4 regions of the Fictibacillus sp. 5RED26 genome follow, and region 4 is predicted to be linked to each of the others. Evidence: riboswitches for the same ligand, from Rfam matches in the RefSeq annotation. Region 4 holds a riboswitch; each other region holds the start of a gene.
The links. Region 4 has a riboswitch for S-adenosylmethionine ahead of IHV10_RS18315 (acyl-CoA dehydrogenase family protein). Riboswitches for the same ligand answer to the same signal wherever they lie in the genome.
Positions count from the first base shown of each region.

Region 1: it holds a riboswitch for S-adenosylmethionine, as region 4 does, so the genes downstream of both, IHV10_RS04360 (2,3-diketo-5-methylthiopentyl-1-phosphate enolase) here and IHV10_RS18315 (acyl-CoA dehydrogenase family protein) in region 4, are expected to answer to the same signal.
Region 2: it holds a riboswitch for S-adenosylmethionine, as region 4 does, so the genes downstream of both, IHV10_RS22775 (YezD family protein) here and IHV10_RS18315 (acyl-CoA dehydrogenase family protein) in region 4, are expected to answer to the same signal.
Region 3: it holds a riboswitch for S-adenosylmethionine, as region 4 does, so the genes downstream of both, IHV10_RS07990 (MetQ/NlpA family ABC transporter substrate-binding protein) here and IHV10_RS18315 (acyl-CoA dehydrogenase family protein) in region 4, are expected to answer to the same signal.

Region 1 covers NZ_JACZDU010000001.1:828,831-831,916, forward strand. Annotated here, with positions in the region: gene IHV10_RS04355 (pyridoxal phosphate-dependent aminotransferase) at 1-604, shown strand, start outside; SAM riboswitch class I at 853-971, shown strand; gene IHV10_RS04360 (2,3-diketo-5-methylthiopentyl-1-phosphate enolase) at 1,049-2,290, shown strand; gene IHV10_RS04365 (2-hydroxy-3-keto-5-methylthiopentenyl-1-phosphate phosphatase) at 2,287-2,961, shown strand; gene IHV10_RS04370 (methylthioribulose 1-phosphate dehydratase) at 2,958-3,086, shown strand, end outside.
Region 2 covers NZ_JACZDU010000001.1:1,440,280-1,443,365, forward strand. Annotated here, with positions in the region: gene sat (sulfate adenylyltransferase) at 1-813, opposite strand, end outside; gene IHV10_RS07485 (phosphoadenylyl-sulfate reductase) at 840-1,547, opposite strand; gene IHV10_RS22775 (YezD family protein) at 1,643-1,786, opposite strand; SAM riboswitch class I at 2,086-2,190, opposite strand; gene IHV10_RS07495 (sulfite exporter TauE/SafE family protein) at 2,404-3,086, shown strand, end outside.
Region 3 covers NZ_JACZDU010000001.1:1,528,857-1,531,942, reverse strand. Annotated here, with positions in the region: gene IHV10_RS07995 (alpha/beta hydrolase) at 65-871, shown strand; SAM riboswitch class I at 919-1,038, shown strand; gene IHV10_RS07990 (MetQ/NlpA family ABC transporter substrate-binding protein) at 1,168-1,989, shown strand; gene modB (molybdate ABC transporter permease subunit) at 2,305-2,961, shown strand.
Region 4 covers NZ_JACZDU010000006.1:70,393-73,478, forward strand. Annotated here, with positions in the region: gene IHV10_RS18310 (DUF817 domain-containing protein) at 1-335, opposite strand, end outside; gene IHV10_RS18315 (acyl-CoA dehydrogenase family protein) at 458-1,615, opposite strand; SAM riboswitch class I at 2,016-2,127, opposite strand; SAM riboswitch class I at 2,282-2,383, shown strand; gene IHV10_RS18320 (LLM class flavin-dependent oxidoreductase) at 2,500-3,086, shown strand, end outside.

The DNA.
Region 1 (3,086 bases), on a different contig from region 4:
CTTTTTTAAAGAAACAGTAGAACTCGCTAACAAACATGATATTCTCGTGTGCCATGATTTTGCTTATGGAGCAATCGGATTTGATGGACAAAAGCCGGTCAGTTTTCTACAGATAGAAGGAGCAAAGGACGTAGGTATAGAGATTTACACCCTTTCTAAAACGTATAACATGGCAGGATGGCGCGTTGGATTCGCGGTTGGAAACGAAACTGTTATTGAATCTATTAACCTTCTTCAAGATCATTTTTATGTAAGCTTGTTCGGAGCTGTCCAGCACGCGGCGGCTGAGGCATTGAACGGACCACAGCAATGTGTGGATGAACTGGTAGATACATATGAACGTCGCCGAAACGCATTCATCGGACGTTTGAATGAAAACGGCTGGAAGGTAGAATCGCCAAAAGGTTCATTTTTCTGCTGGCTGCCTGTACCTGATGGGTATACTTCTGAAACTTTCGCAGACTATTTGCTAGAGAAAGCACACGTCGTAGTCGCGCCAGGCATCGGATTCGGAAGCGAAGGCGATCGGTATGTACGTGCCGGCCTACTAACATCAGAAGAACGTCTGATAGAGGCTGCTGATCGGATTGCTAAATTGATTTAAATTAGTTTTTTGAAAATTTTTTGTTAATAGTGTGTACCTTCATTGACAGTTGATTGCAGTGCAAGATGCGAGACTCCTGGGGGACGAGTGTGTCAGGTGAGACCCTTAAGGGCGCAACGCGGCAAGGGGCTCACCGCACGCCCCCCGGAAAGCGAGCATCTGGAACGGAAATCAATTGCTTTCAAGGGTTGACAGATCCTTCATACCCTGTCATAATCACAATTAAAATTATATTCTAACAATTTGCACTCTTATTAAGAGCAGGTGGAGGGACTAGCCCGATGAAACCCGGCAACCATTCAGTTAATTTAGCTTAACTGAAAACGGTGCTAATTCTTGCAGTCGAACGTTGACTGAGAGATAAGAGGAAGTGGAACTGTCAATATGTAGACACCCCTTCCTCGTGAAGGGGTTTTTTGTGTTTTTGAAAGGAGAACGACAAACATGAGTAAAATTACAGCGACGTACTTAGTACATGATAAGAAAGAAAACTTACAAAAAAAAGCGGAAGGAATTGCACTAGGACTTACAGTAGGTTCTTGGACAGAACTTCCTCAAATTGAGAAAGAGCAGCTAAAAAAACATAAAGGGATTGTGGAAGAAGTCATTGAACTTCCTGAAGATCCACTTGCTGATCAATTTTTAGGAAGTAAAAGAACTAAGGGCTTGCTTAAGATTTCCTATCCATCAGCAAACTTTTCAAATGATATTCCAGCAATTCTAACGACGGTTTTCGGTAAACTTTCGTTAGATGGTGAGATCAAGCTCATAGATTTAGAGTTTGATAGAGAGCTAGAAAAACAATTTCCTGGTCCTAAGTTTGGAATAACAGGAATTCGAGATATCTTAGGCGTACATAACCGTCCACTAGTTATGAGTATTTTTAAAGGGGTACTCGGAAAAGATCTATCATTCTTCAAGCAGCAATTATATGAGCAGGCTTTAGGTGGGGTAGATCTTGTAAAAGATGATGAAATTCTTTTTGAGAACCCACTCACTCCTTTTGAAGAAAGAGTGAAAATCGCTAAAGAAGTATTAAAGTCTGTTCACGAGCGAACAGGCGAAAAGACGCTCTACGCAGTTAACTTAACAGGCAGAACGAGTGAACTTCGAGATAAAGCGAGGCGCGCAGCAGAATTAGGAGCAAACGCATTACTATTTAACGTTTTATCTTACGGACCAGATGTATTGCAAGAACTGGCCGAAGATAAAGAGATTCCACTACCGATCATGGCTCATCCTGCACTATCCGGAGCTATAGGGTCATCATCACTTTACGGAATTGGTTACTCAGTATTACTAGGCAAATTGCTTCGTTATGCAGGAGCAGATCTTGTGTTGTTCCCATCACCATATGGAAGTGTAGCACTTGATCGTCAAGAAACATTAAGCATTGCGGATGCCTTAACAACAGATAGCATCTCATTAAACAAATCGTTTCCAGTCCCTTCAGCTGGTATCCATCCAGGACTAACACCGGTTTTATACAATGACTTTGGTTTGGACAGCGTTATAAATGCAGGTGGAGGCATACATGGTCACCCAGATGGAGCTGCTGGTGGAGCACGTGCTTTCCGTCAGGCGATAGATGCCGTTGTTAAAGGAGAAGACTTTGAAAGTTTTGCTGAAAAACATGCAGAACTTCAAAAAGCATTAGAGCTTTGGGGTGGTGTTCCTGTAAAATGACAACTCAACACCGATCGGTAATCTTTTGTGATTTTGATGGGACTGTTACCGAAAAAGATAACATCGTCGCCATCATGGAAGAATTTTCACCTGAGGGATGGCAGCCGATCGTAAATGAAATCTTGAATGAAACGATCTCGATTCGAGAAGGTGTAGGAAAAATGTTTTCCAGAATTCCTTCGAATAAAAAGAAAGAGATTATTGAATTCGTTTTAACACGTTCTAAGATTAGAGATGGCTTTCAGGAATTTATTCAATTTACTCAAAGCGAGAGAATTCCATTATACATCGTTAGTGGTGGCATTGATTTTTTTGTTCATCCTGTTTTAGAAAACAAGCTAGATTCACAATACGTATTTTGTAATGCCAGTGACTTTACCAGTGACACGATAAAAATCACTTGGCCGAACGCATGTGATGATCAATGTGATAATGATTGTGGGTGTTGCAAACCTTCTGTTATCAGACGACTGGAAGAGAAGTATCCCCGAACAGAAAAGATTGTGATCGGTGATTCAATTACTGATCTTCAAGCTTCTAAGATGGCTGATGTTGTTTTCGCAAGAGATTATCTGATTGAAAAATGCGAAGAAAACCAAATACCCTATACTTCATTTGAAACGTTTCATGACATCATTCATGTCTTAGAGAAAAGAGGTGTGAAAAGTTGAGTAAACATCAGCGATGGATTGAGCTTGCAGATGTAAAGGATGAGCTGGCTTCACGGAACTGGTTTCCCGGAACAAGTGGTAACGTTTCAATTAAAGTAAGTGACACACCGCTCAACTTTTATGTT
Region 2 (3,086 bases), on a different contig from region 4:
GTAATTTTTTCTGACAATCGCATGAAAAATGGCTTCACGAGGACCTGCATATCGCATTGCTGCAGGAAATACAGCAAGAAACACGCGGTCAATAGGATAATAGTTTTTTAGAAGAACATGATAGCTTTCCATTCGAACATCAGCTGGTATATCATCAGACTTTGTTTCCCCTACTAGCGGGTTTAAGAAGAGTCCGTCTACAATTTCAAGTGCGGCTTTTTGAATATATTCATGAGCACGGTGAACGGGATTTCTCGTTTGAAAACCTACTATGGTGCTCCAACCTAATTCGTTAAATCGTTTTCTCGTTTCACTCGGATCGAGATGATACTCTTGGAACAAATTTTTCTTAATACGTCTAACAAGTGTAATCTCGCCACCTACATAAACAGAATGTCGTTCGAACAGCTTCTTAACTCCTGGATGATTTTGGTCGGATGTCTTATAAACTCGCTCTGCTTCAATTTGTTTAACAGGAGTATAAACATCACCTACTTTAAGAATCCCGTAGGTTACACCATCGTATGTTAAACGAACTTCTTCACCTCTTATAAGTGTTGATCCTGTATCAGAATCTACCGGTAACGTGATGGGCAAGCTCCAAACCGTTCCATCGCTGAGCCTTATATCGTGGACAACGGATTGATAATCTTTTTGGTTTAAAAATCCTTTTAAAGGACTATAAGCTCCAATCGCGATCAATTCAAGATCGCTGAGTGCAGTTGCATCAAGAATAATTTCTTTTTTAAGGTTGTAATGTGGTGTTTCAGGCTTGAACCGAGTGATTAATTGCCCTCCATGTGGCGTACTCATAATGTCTCTCTCCTCCTAGTATTTCTCTATTTATTCTCGTGAAGCCCGCATTCTCGTTTTCCTGTACCTGACCATCGACCGGCACGAAGGTCGTCTGCGTTAACAGCTGCCTGTGTACATGGCTCGCAGCCTATACTTGGATACCCATTGTCGTGTAGTTTGTTATACGGCAAGTCATGTTTATGTGCATATCGCCATATATCCTTCCACGTCCAATGGATGAGCGGACAAATCTTGATGCTTTTAAATCGCCCGTCCCGATTAACAAATTGCGTGTTCTGGCGGGTAGGTGACTGTTCACGGCGTAGACCTGAAAGCCAGGCTGTTACTCCGTTTAGTTCTTCTTCTAAAGGAATCACTTTTCGAATCGTGCAGCATTGATTAGGATTTAATTTCCAAAGCTCTTCACCGTGCTTACTCGCCTGTTCTTCAAGAGATAAAGTCGGTGTTTTCAATTTGATGCGAAGAGATGGATATCTTTTCTTCGCTTCTTCAATAACTTCATACGTTTCTAGAAAATGCAGATGGGTATCAAGGAAAACAATTTGAGCATGGGGCTTTACTTGATGAACAAGATCCACTAAGACGCTTCCTTCAATTCCGAAGCTGCACGCATAAACCAGATCATCTTCATACGTTTCATAAGCCCACTTCAAAGCATGCAGCGCGCCTTTTGTGGGGTTTTCACTATCAAAATCACGGGTATTTTCGTCCCATGTTTCGTACGTTAGCAATCTGCTACCTCCTTTTCGCCATAAAAAAAGCGGCTTTAACGTTTTTAGGGCTTTGCCCATTCGTTAAAACCGCCTCTAGTTTTCTAGTCAGCGAATTATTTAATTCTTATCTTCTCGTTCTTTTCAAGCTGAATCACTTTTCCATCTTGAACGACCAAAGTGATTGATCCAAATTTAATACTGCTCAGCATTTGTTGAAGCTGAGGAAGAAAATCGTTTGCACTATTTTCGTTCGCCACTCCACTGCCTCCCTTTCTAACATTCATATCTTTTCAAAGGCTCTTTCAAAAAGTTGTTGTTTTTTGTTGATTTATGTTTTGGCTTCATTGAAAAGTTGATTGGAGTGCAAGGTGCGAGACTCCTGGGGGATCAGCGGGACAGGTGAGACACCTAAGGACACAAAGTGTCGAGGTGGCTCACCGCACGCCCCCCGGAAAGCGAGCATCCTGGAACGGATATCAACCACTTTCAAGAGCAACAAAAGCCAAAAAACAAAAAAACCTTCCCATTTCGGAAAGATAGTGGAGGTAAACATATTACCTTATCTTCCAAAATGTAAATACATTCTGCTGGAGTTAGCACCTTACAATCGCAGGTTGCCGGGTTTCATCGGGCCAGTTCCCTTCACCACTCTGGATAAGAGTTTAAATTTTATAAAATCATAACATATCTGAAATGGATATCAAGACCTATTTTTTCATTTTTCTATTTTTACAAAAAATTTAAACAAACAGTTGACTTTTTATGTTTTTGAATCATATAGTATTAACTAAAATTTAATCCGTATCGCTGATCGGTAAACCGAAGGCTCTTAACACTTCTTGTTAAGGGCCTTTTTATTTTGAGGAGGAAGATTATGAAAAAGTTAATCGTATTGGCTCTAATTGGTCTTGTTGCACAGTTGATTGATGGTTCACTTGGTATGGCTTATGGGGTTACATCTACTTCATTGCTCTTAGTGGCGGGAATTGCTCCTGCGGCTGCATCTGCGTCCGTACATCTTGCCGAAGTCGTAACCACTGCCGCATCCGGCGCTTCACACATTAAATTCGGAAACGTTGATCGTCAAGTTGTTACTCGGTTAATTCTGCCGGGTTCAATCGGAGCATTTGTAGGTGCTTGTTTTTTAAGCAACCTTCCTGGAGATCTAGTAAAGCCATATATCTCTATCTTTCTAATTATCCTTGGGATTTATATCTTATATCGTTTTCTGTTTAAACTTGGAGAAAAGAAAGCAACAGCGAATGGTAAACCCTTTACGAAGAAACAACTTATTCCACTTGGATTATTAGCAGGTTTCTTAGATGCTACAGGTGGAGGAGGCTGGGGCCCGGTCACCACTCCGGTCCTTATGGCAAAACAGGATATGAAAACCAGAAAAGTGATTGGGTCTGTAGATACGAGCGAATTTGCTGTAGCTGTATCTGCTTCAATTGGATTCTTCATCGCCCTCGGCTGGGAACAAGTAGAATGGCTGTGGGTAGGGGCATTAATGCTCGGAGGAGTGATTGCAGCTCCTATTGCCGCATGGTTAGTCCG
Region 3 (3,086 bases), on a different contig from region 4:
CGGTTTTTTTGCGTTTATCATACTGGTTAAGTGAATTTCAATAGAGAGAAAAGGAGTGGGTGATATGGTTATGTCGGATTGTATATGGTGGAAAGACAGAAAATTGGCTCACACCATTCATTTTCCTAATTGGAGTGGTGCAGGTGAAGAGAAGTTTCCGCTGATCATTATTTGTCACGGTTTTACGAGTACACGAATTGGAGTAGATCGTCTGTTTGTTAAAACGGCTCAAGAACTCGTTAAACTAGGGTTTGCTGTATTGAGATTTGACTATGCTGGCTGTGGTGAGAGTGAAGGGGAATATGGAGATAATGAGTTTGCTTGTTTTATCGATCAGACGAAGGAAGTTATTTCTTTTGGTAGCAAACTACCTAACATTGATCAAAATGCAATAACGTTAATCGGACATAGTTTAGGCGGTGCAGTCGCGGTCTGCACTGTAGCAGATGATGATAGGATTGGGAATGTAATCACGTGGTCTGCAGTAGGAAATCCATTTGAAGATATTAAAGATATAGTTGGTTATAACGGAGAGCACCCTGTGATTGATCATCTAGGGTATGCGATAACCGAAGAATTTTTACTTTCCCTTCAAGCTTATTCTCCATTAGAAGACATCAAACAGTTTCGTGGTAACGCACTGTTCATCCATGGATCGGACGATCCAGTTATATCATCAAGATATTGCTCTCACTATTTTGAAGAATCAAGAAAGAGGAAGAATTGTGGAAGCTCAATAGTACTAATAGAAGGTGCTAATCATACGTATTCTTCTATTGTCCACTTCGATAAATTAATTTCTTCCACTTCTGAATGGTTAGTAAAGAATGTTAAAGTTTCTGTTCAGAATAATTTGAAAAAAAGTGTTTGACATTTTACAAAATTCCTGTGATAATACAAAGTAATTTGATAGGAATACTCTTATTAAGAGCAGGTGGAGGGAATTAGCCCTATGAAACCCGGCAACCATTCATGTTGAATAATAATCAATATGAAAACGGTGCTAAATCTAACAGTGGTCACACTGAGAGATGAGAGGATTATCGGAATCGTTTTTCGAGAAGCCTTCTGTCTCTGTTATGAGAACAGGAGGTTTTTTTGTACCACCTCTTAAAGAGCATCTATTATCAAAGAACTTATAGAAACTAAAGGATAGGGGATCAGATCATGAAAAGAATCATCCAAGTATTACTCGCAAGTTTTGCAGTATTTTTATTAGCGGCTTGTGGCTCATCAACAAGTGGTGGAGAGAAAACAGAAAAGCTAGTAGTAGGAGCATCAAATGTACCACACGCAGAAATTTTAGAGGAAGCGAAGCCGCTTTTAGAGGATAAAGGCATTGAATTAGAAATCGTTAAGTTCCAAGACTATATCTTACCGAATAAGTCTTTATATGAAAAAGAAATTGATGCGAACTATTTTCAGCACATTCCATATCTAACACAGCAAGTGAAAGATAACCCGAAGTATAAGTTTGAAAATGCAGGAGCTGTTCACTTAGAGCCGATGGGCGTTTATTCGAAGAGACATAAGTCATTAAAAGACCTACCAGAAGGCGGGAAGGTTATCTTAAGTAATTCAATTGCTGAGCACGGGCGTATCCTGTCAATCTTTGAAGCAGAGGGGCTGATCAAACTAAAAGAAGGAAAGGGCTACGAAGCGCAAATAAGCGATATTGTAGAAAATCCGAAAAACTTAGAGTTTGTGGCAGACATTGATCCAGGGCTATTGACTAAAGCGTACGAGAATGATGAAGGCGATGCGATTGTGATCAACACAAATTATGCAATCGATGCGGATTTGAACCCGAAGAAAGATTCCATCGCACTTGAAGGTTCAGATTCACCATTTGCGAATATTATCACAGTTCGTGAAGGCGACAAAGAGAAGAAATCTATCAAAACCTTGTTAGAAGTGCTTCATTCGAAAGAAATTACCGATTTTATTGATAAAGAGTATAAAGGTTCAGTGCTAGCTGTTAAAGAATAAGGATGAATGAGCTGACTAGATGGGTGAAATCCACTCATCTAAGCAGCTTTTTTCATTTACAGATGTTTTTAAGGCATCCGATGAGCATCTTTTTTGAATATTAAGTCTAAATAAGAAAAATTAAGTCTTACTCAGAAAAATTAAGTCGTTCTGATCATTGATTAAGTCAAACTAGACATGAATTAAGTCTAAACTCAAAAATAAAGGCCGTTCGACAATATCAGCATCTTTCATCACCAGCAATGAGCGATATGATATGATGAAGACAGATGAATACAGCATATAAATCAATGGAATAAGCGGGTGGAAAAGGAAATGGCAATAGATTTTTGGTCACCTGTCAAATTATCACTTGGCATAGCGGTGACAGCTTCACTGATTGTGATCTTAGCCGGCTTATTTTTCGGAAGGATCATGGCTCACCAGAAGTTTAAAGGGAAAACGTTAATCGAAACAATATTCCTACTTCCACTCGTACTACCCCCAACTGTGGTAGGTTTCTTGTTAATCGTTTTGTTCGGTCGAAATGGTCCCGGGGGACAGCTCGTAGAGTGGCTCTTTAATCAGCCGATTATATTTACATGGTGGGCAGCCGTTATTGCGTCTGCAGTTGTGGCATTTCCACTCATGTATCAATCCGCAAAAGCGGGGTTTGAATCTATTGACGCAGACATCGAAAACGCAGCGCGAGTAGATGGAGCCAACGAGTGGGATGTATTGCGAAAAATCTCTGTTCCATTATCTGTTAGAGCTATCACATCAGGTGCTATTTTAAGTTTTGCTCGCGCATTAGGTGAGTTTGGTGCAACATTAATGTTTGCCGGAAACATACCTGGAAAAACACAGACGATATCCACCGCAATCTATATCGCGATCGAATCAGGAAATATGGATCTTGCATGGATGTGGGTAGGAAGTGTTATTGGTATATCATTCTTAATGCTTGTTGCTGTAAATCGCATAAGAGCTTAGCAGAAAAAAGAATCTGTAATGATTGTATTTTGAAACTACAAACATGGGTATGGTAGGCGGTTCTGCATTAGTATTAAAACCAGTGAATAAAGAAAACACAGCTTCTCTAAAGAGGGCTGTGTTTT
Region 4 (3,086 bases):
GCAACACTTGCATACATAAAACCGCTGTAAAGAGGTACACCGTAGATCTTAGAATAAGCGTCTTCAGGATAGCTCCAGGATCCCATATGAACTTTAAATAGCTCTAGAGCAAGTCCAATCAAGTGAAAGACACAGATGACTTTTAGTTCATCTATCGTTTCAAGTTTCGTTACGATCATGGCAACTTGTGTAAGGAGACAAAGAAGGAGTATGAAATCGTATCGAGGGATGAACGGGATGCTGACGAATTTTGAAAGAGCTAACGCACCAAAGATGATGACTGGAAAGATACAAGAAAGTGCTTGTAAATAAGTGAATGTAAGAAGCGCTCTCAAATTAAACCACCCTTTTATGAGTTGATATGGAAATATATTGTATCCATAATAACCTATGGTGATCTAAATCTCATCATATAAAAAAATGTTTAGTTTAACATGAATCTGTTAGTTGACTTCGTTTACTTAAGCGCTGCATCCGCTAACGAATAAACGATCGCATCATCTGTTGGTGGATTATGAAGGCCGGCTCTTACATCTCGAAAATGCCGCTGAAGCGGATTTTGTACAGAAAGACTACGAGCCCCAACGATTCTCATCGCGAGATCAACGACCTTGTTCGCACTATTTGTTACAGAATGTTTAACGGCAGCGAGTTCTGTACCTAGATTTTGACGTTGTTCAGGGTGGTTTACCCATTTTTCAGCAACGGCATGAAGGATCGTTCTTGCTTGGAATAGCTCAAGTTCTATCTTACCAATCTTTCTTCTCACCTCTGGTACGTCTGAGATCGGTCCTGATAAAGTGTTAGGGCTATACTCTGACGCAAATTCAATCGCGTAATTCCGCGCTGCTCTTGCGATACCTAGGTACACAGCAGGCACCTGAAGATACCAGCCTTTAGGTATGAGGTTCTTCCCATCCTCTACGACTAGAAGATTTTCTTTTCGTACATAAACGTCTTTCAAAAGAAGGTCATCACTTTTTGTTCCTCTCATCGAGATGCTGTCCCATGTTTCTTTTACAAAAACCCCTTTATCACGGTGATTCACTAAGAAAAATCCTTTATGATTGGTTTCTGAGATGGTAGCTGTAATGACTGAGTAATCAAGTGCTTCTGCCATAGAAGTAAAAGCTTTACTTCCGTTGATCAGCCATCCATCTGCTTTCTTGTCTGCAGTTGTAGTAGGAATACCGCCTCGAGACGGACTTCCCGTCGCACGCTCTGTTTGTGCCAAGTTAATGAGTGCTTTCTGTTCAACAATTTTCCGGCTAAGATCAGCGAACGAGTTACCATTCCAATGCCGATTTTCTGCCGCCTCTAAAAGAGTACCGAGATGCCAGCCAAGAGAAAGAGCAGTAGGAGCATCCCCCTCAGCTAAATGCTCTTGAATGGTTAAGAATTCAACTAGATTTAATCCTTTACCACCAAATTCCTTTGGAATGGTAAGAGAAAGAAAGTCATGATTCTTAAGATCTTGAAAGTTTTCATAAGGAAAAACACCTTCTTGATCTACAAAATCTGCACGTTTCTTAAAAATTTCTTTTAGTCCTAGAGCGGTACTAACCGCTTCTTGAAAACTATTTTCCTGAATATTTTTTCTCAAAGGTATGCTCATAGTTCCCTCCTAAATTTTTTATCAGTAAATGGTTTTTTGTAATTAATCTTCAGGGATTAGTTGATTGGAGTGTAAGGTGCGAGACTCCTGCGGGACAGGTGGGCAGTCCGAAAAGTGAAAGTGGCTTGTCCAGCCCCGACAAGCAAAAGGTGAATAGACAAGGAAGGTGCTCTTTGCCTTCATGGTCTATTTAACTTTTGACCTCGAGGGGCTAGCCACTGCAACTAGACAGGTGAGACACTTAAGAGTGAAACGAACGAATGTGGCTCACCGCCTGCCCCGCGGAAAGCGAGCACCTGAAACGGAAATCAACAGCTATCATCTACTTTACTTTTAATCAAAACAAAAAAGCCCTCTTTCAAAGACGAAAGAGGACGTAGATTCCATATGCTTACACGCTCTCTCATCTATCAGACATTCAAAAAACATCTGCTGGAATTAGCACCTTTCTTTATAAAAAGCGGTTGCTGCAGGATCGTAGGACCAGTTCCTCCCCTGACTCTTGATAAGATACATTATTTAATTATTAGTCATCACTATAGAGGATAAAGCAAACCACTGTCAACTAAAAACTGATTGTTAAGAAAATTATTTTATTTCTCTAAATTCCATTGACAGTCTATTTTTATTCCTGTATATTTCGTTACTAAATTGAATAATATCGATTCCTTATCGAGAGAGGTGGAGGGACTGGCCCTTTGAAGCCTCGGCAACAACTATTTTTAGGATTGTGCCAATTCCAGCAGGCGAAAGCTTGAAAGATAAGAGGAGATCTATATACGTATGTTTATTTCACGTATTTTTTCAACCTCTTCTCATCGCTGAAGAGGTTTTTTTATTTTCTCTTGGAGCGGGTACAAAAAAATCGGTTGGAGGAAATTATTTTGGGTAAAGAAATTTTGTTAAACGCGTTTGAGATGACAAGTGCCATGCACAATTCTCATGGTCTTTGGAAGCATCCGGAGAACAAGAGACATAGAAGCTATAAAGATCTGAATTATTGGATCGACTATGCGAAGCTCTTAGAAAGAGGAAAGTTTGACGCTGTATTTTTTGCGGATGTGTTAGGGATTTATGACGTTTATAAACAAAGTAAAGCTCCTTCTATTCGTGATGGGCTTCAAGTTCCATTAAACGATCCGGCACTTCTCGTGTCGGCCATGGCAAGCGTAACAGAGAACCTGTCTTTTGCTGTGACGGTGAGCACAACCTATGAGCAGCCATTTGGCAACGCGCGTCGTTTTTCTACTTTAGACCATCTAACGAATGGGCGAATCGCATGGAATGTAGTCACTTCTTATCTGCCAAACGCGGCGAGGAATTTTGGACTGCAGAATATGATCAAGCATGATGAACGGTATAACATCGCGGATGAATATCTGGATGTTTCGTATAAGCTTTGGGAGAGCAGCTGGGAAGATGGAGCTGTTGTAGAAGATGTTGGAAACAATAAATTGGTGGATCCTGAAAA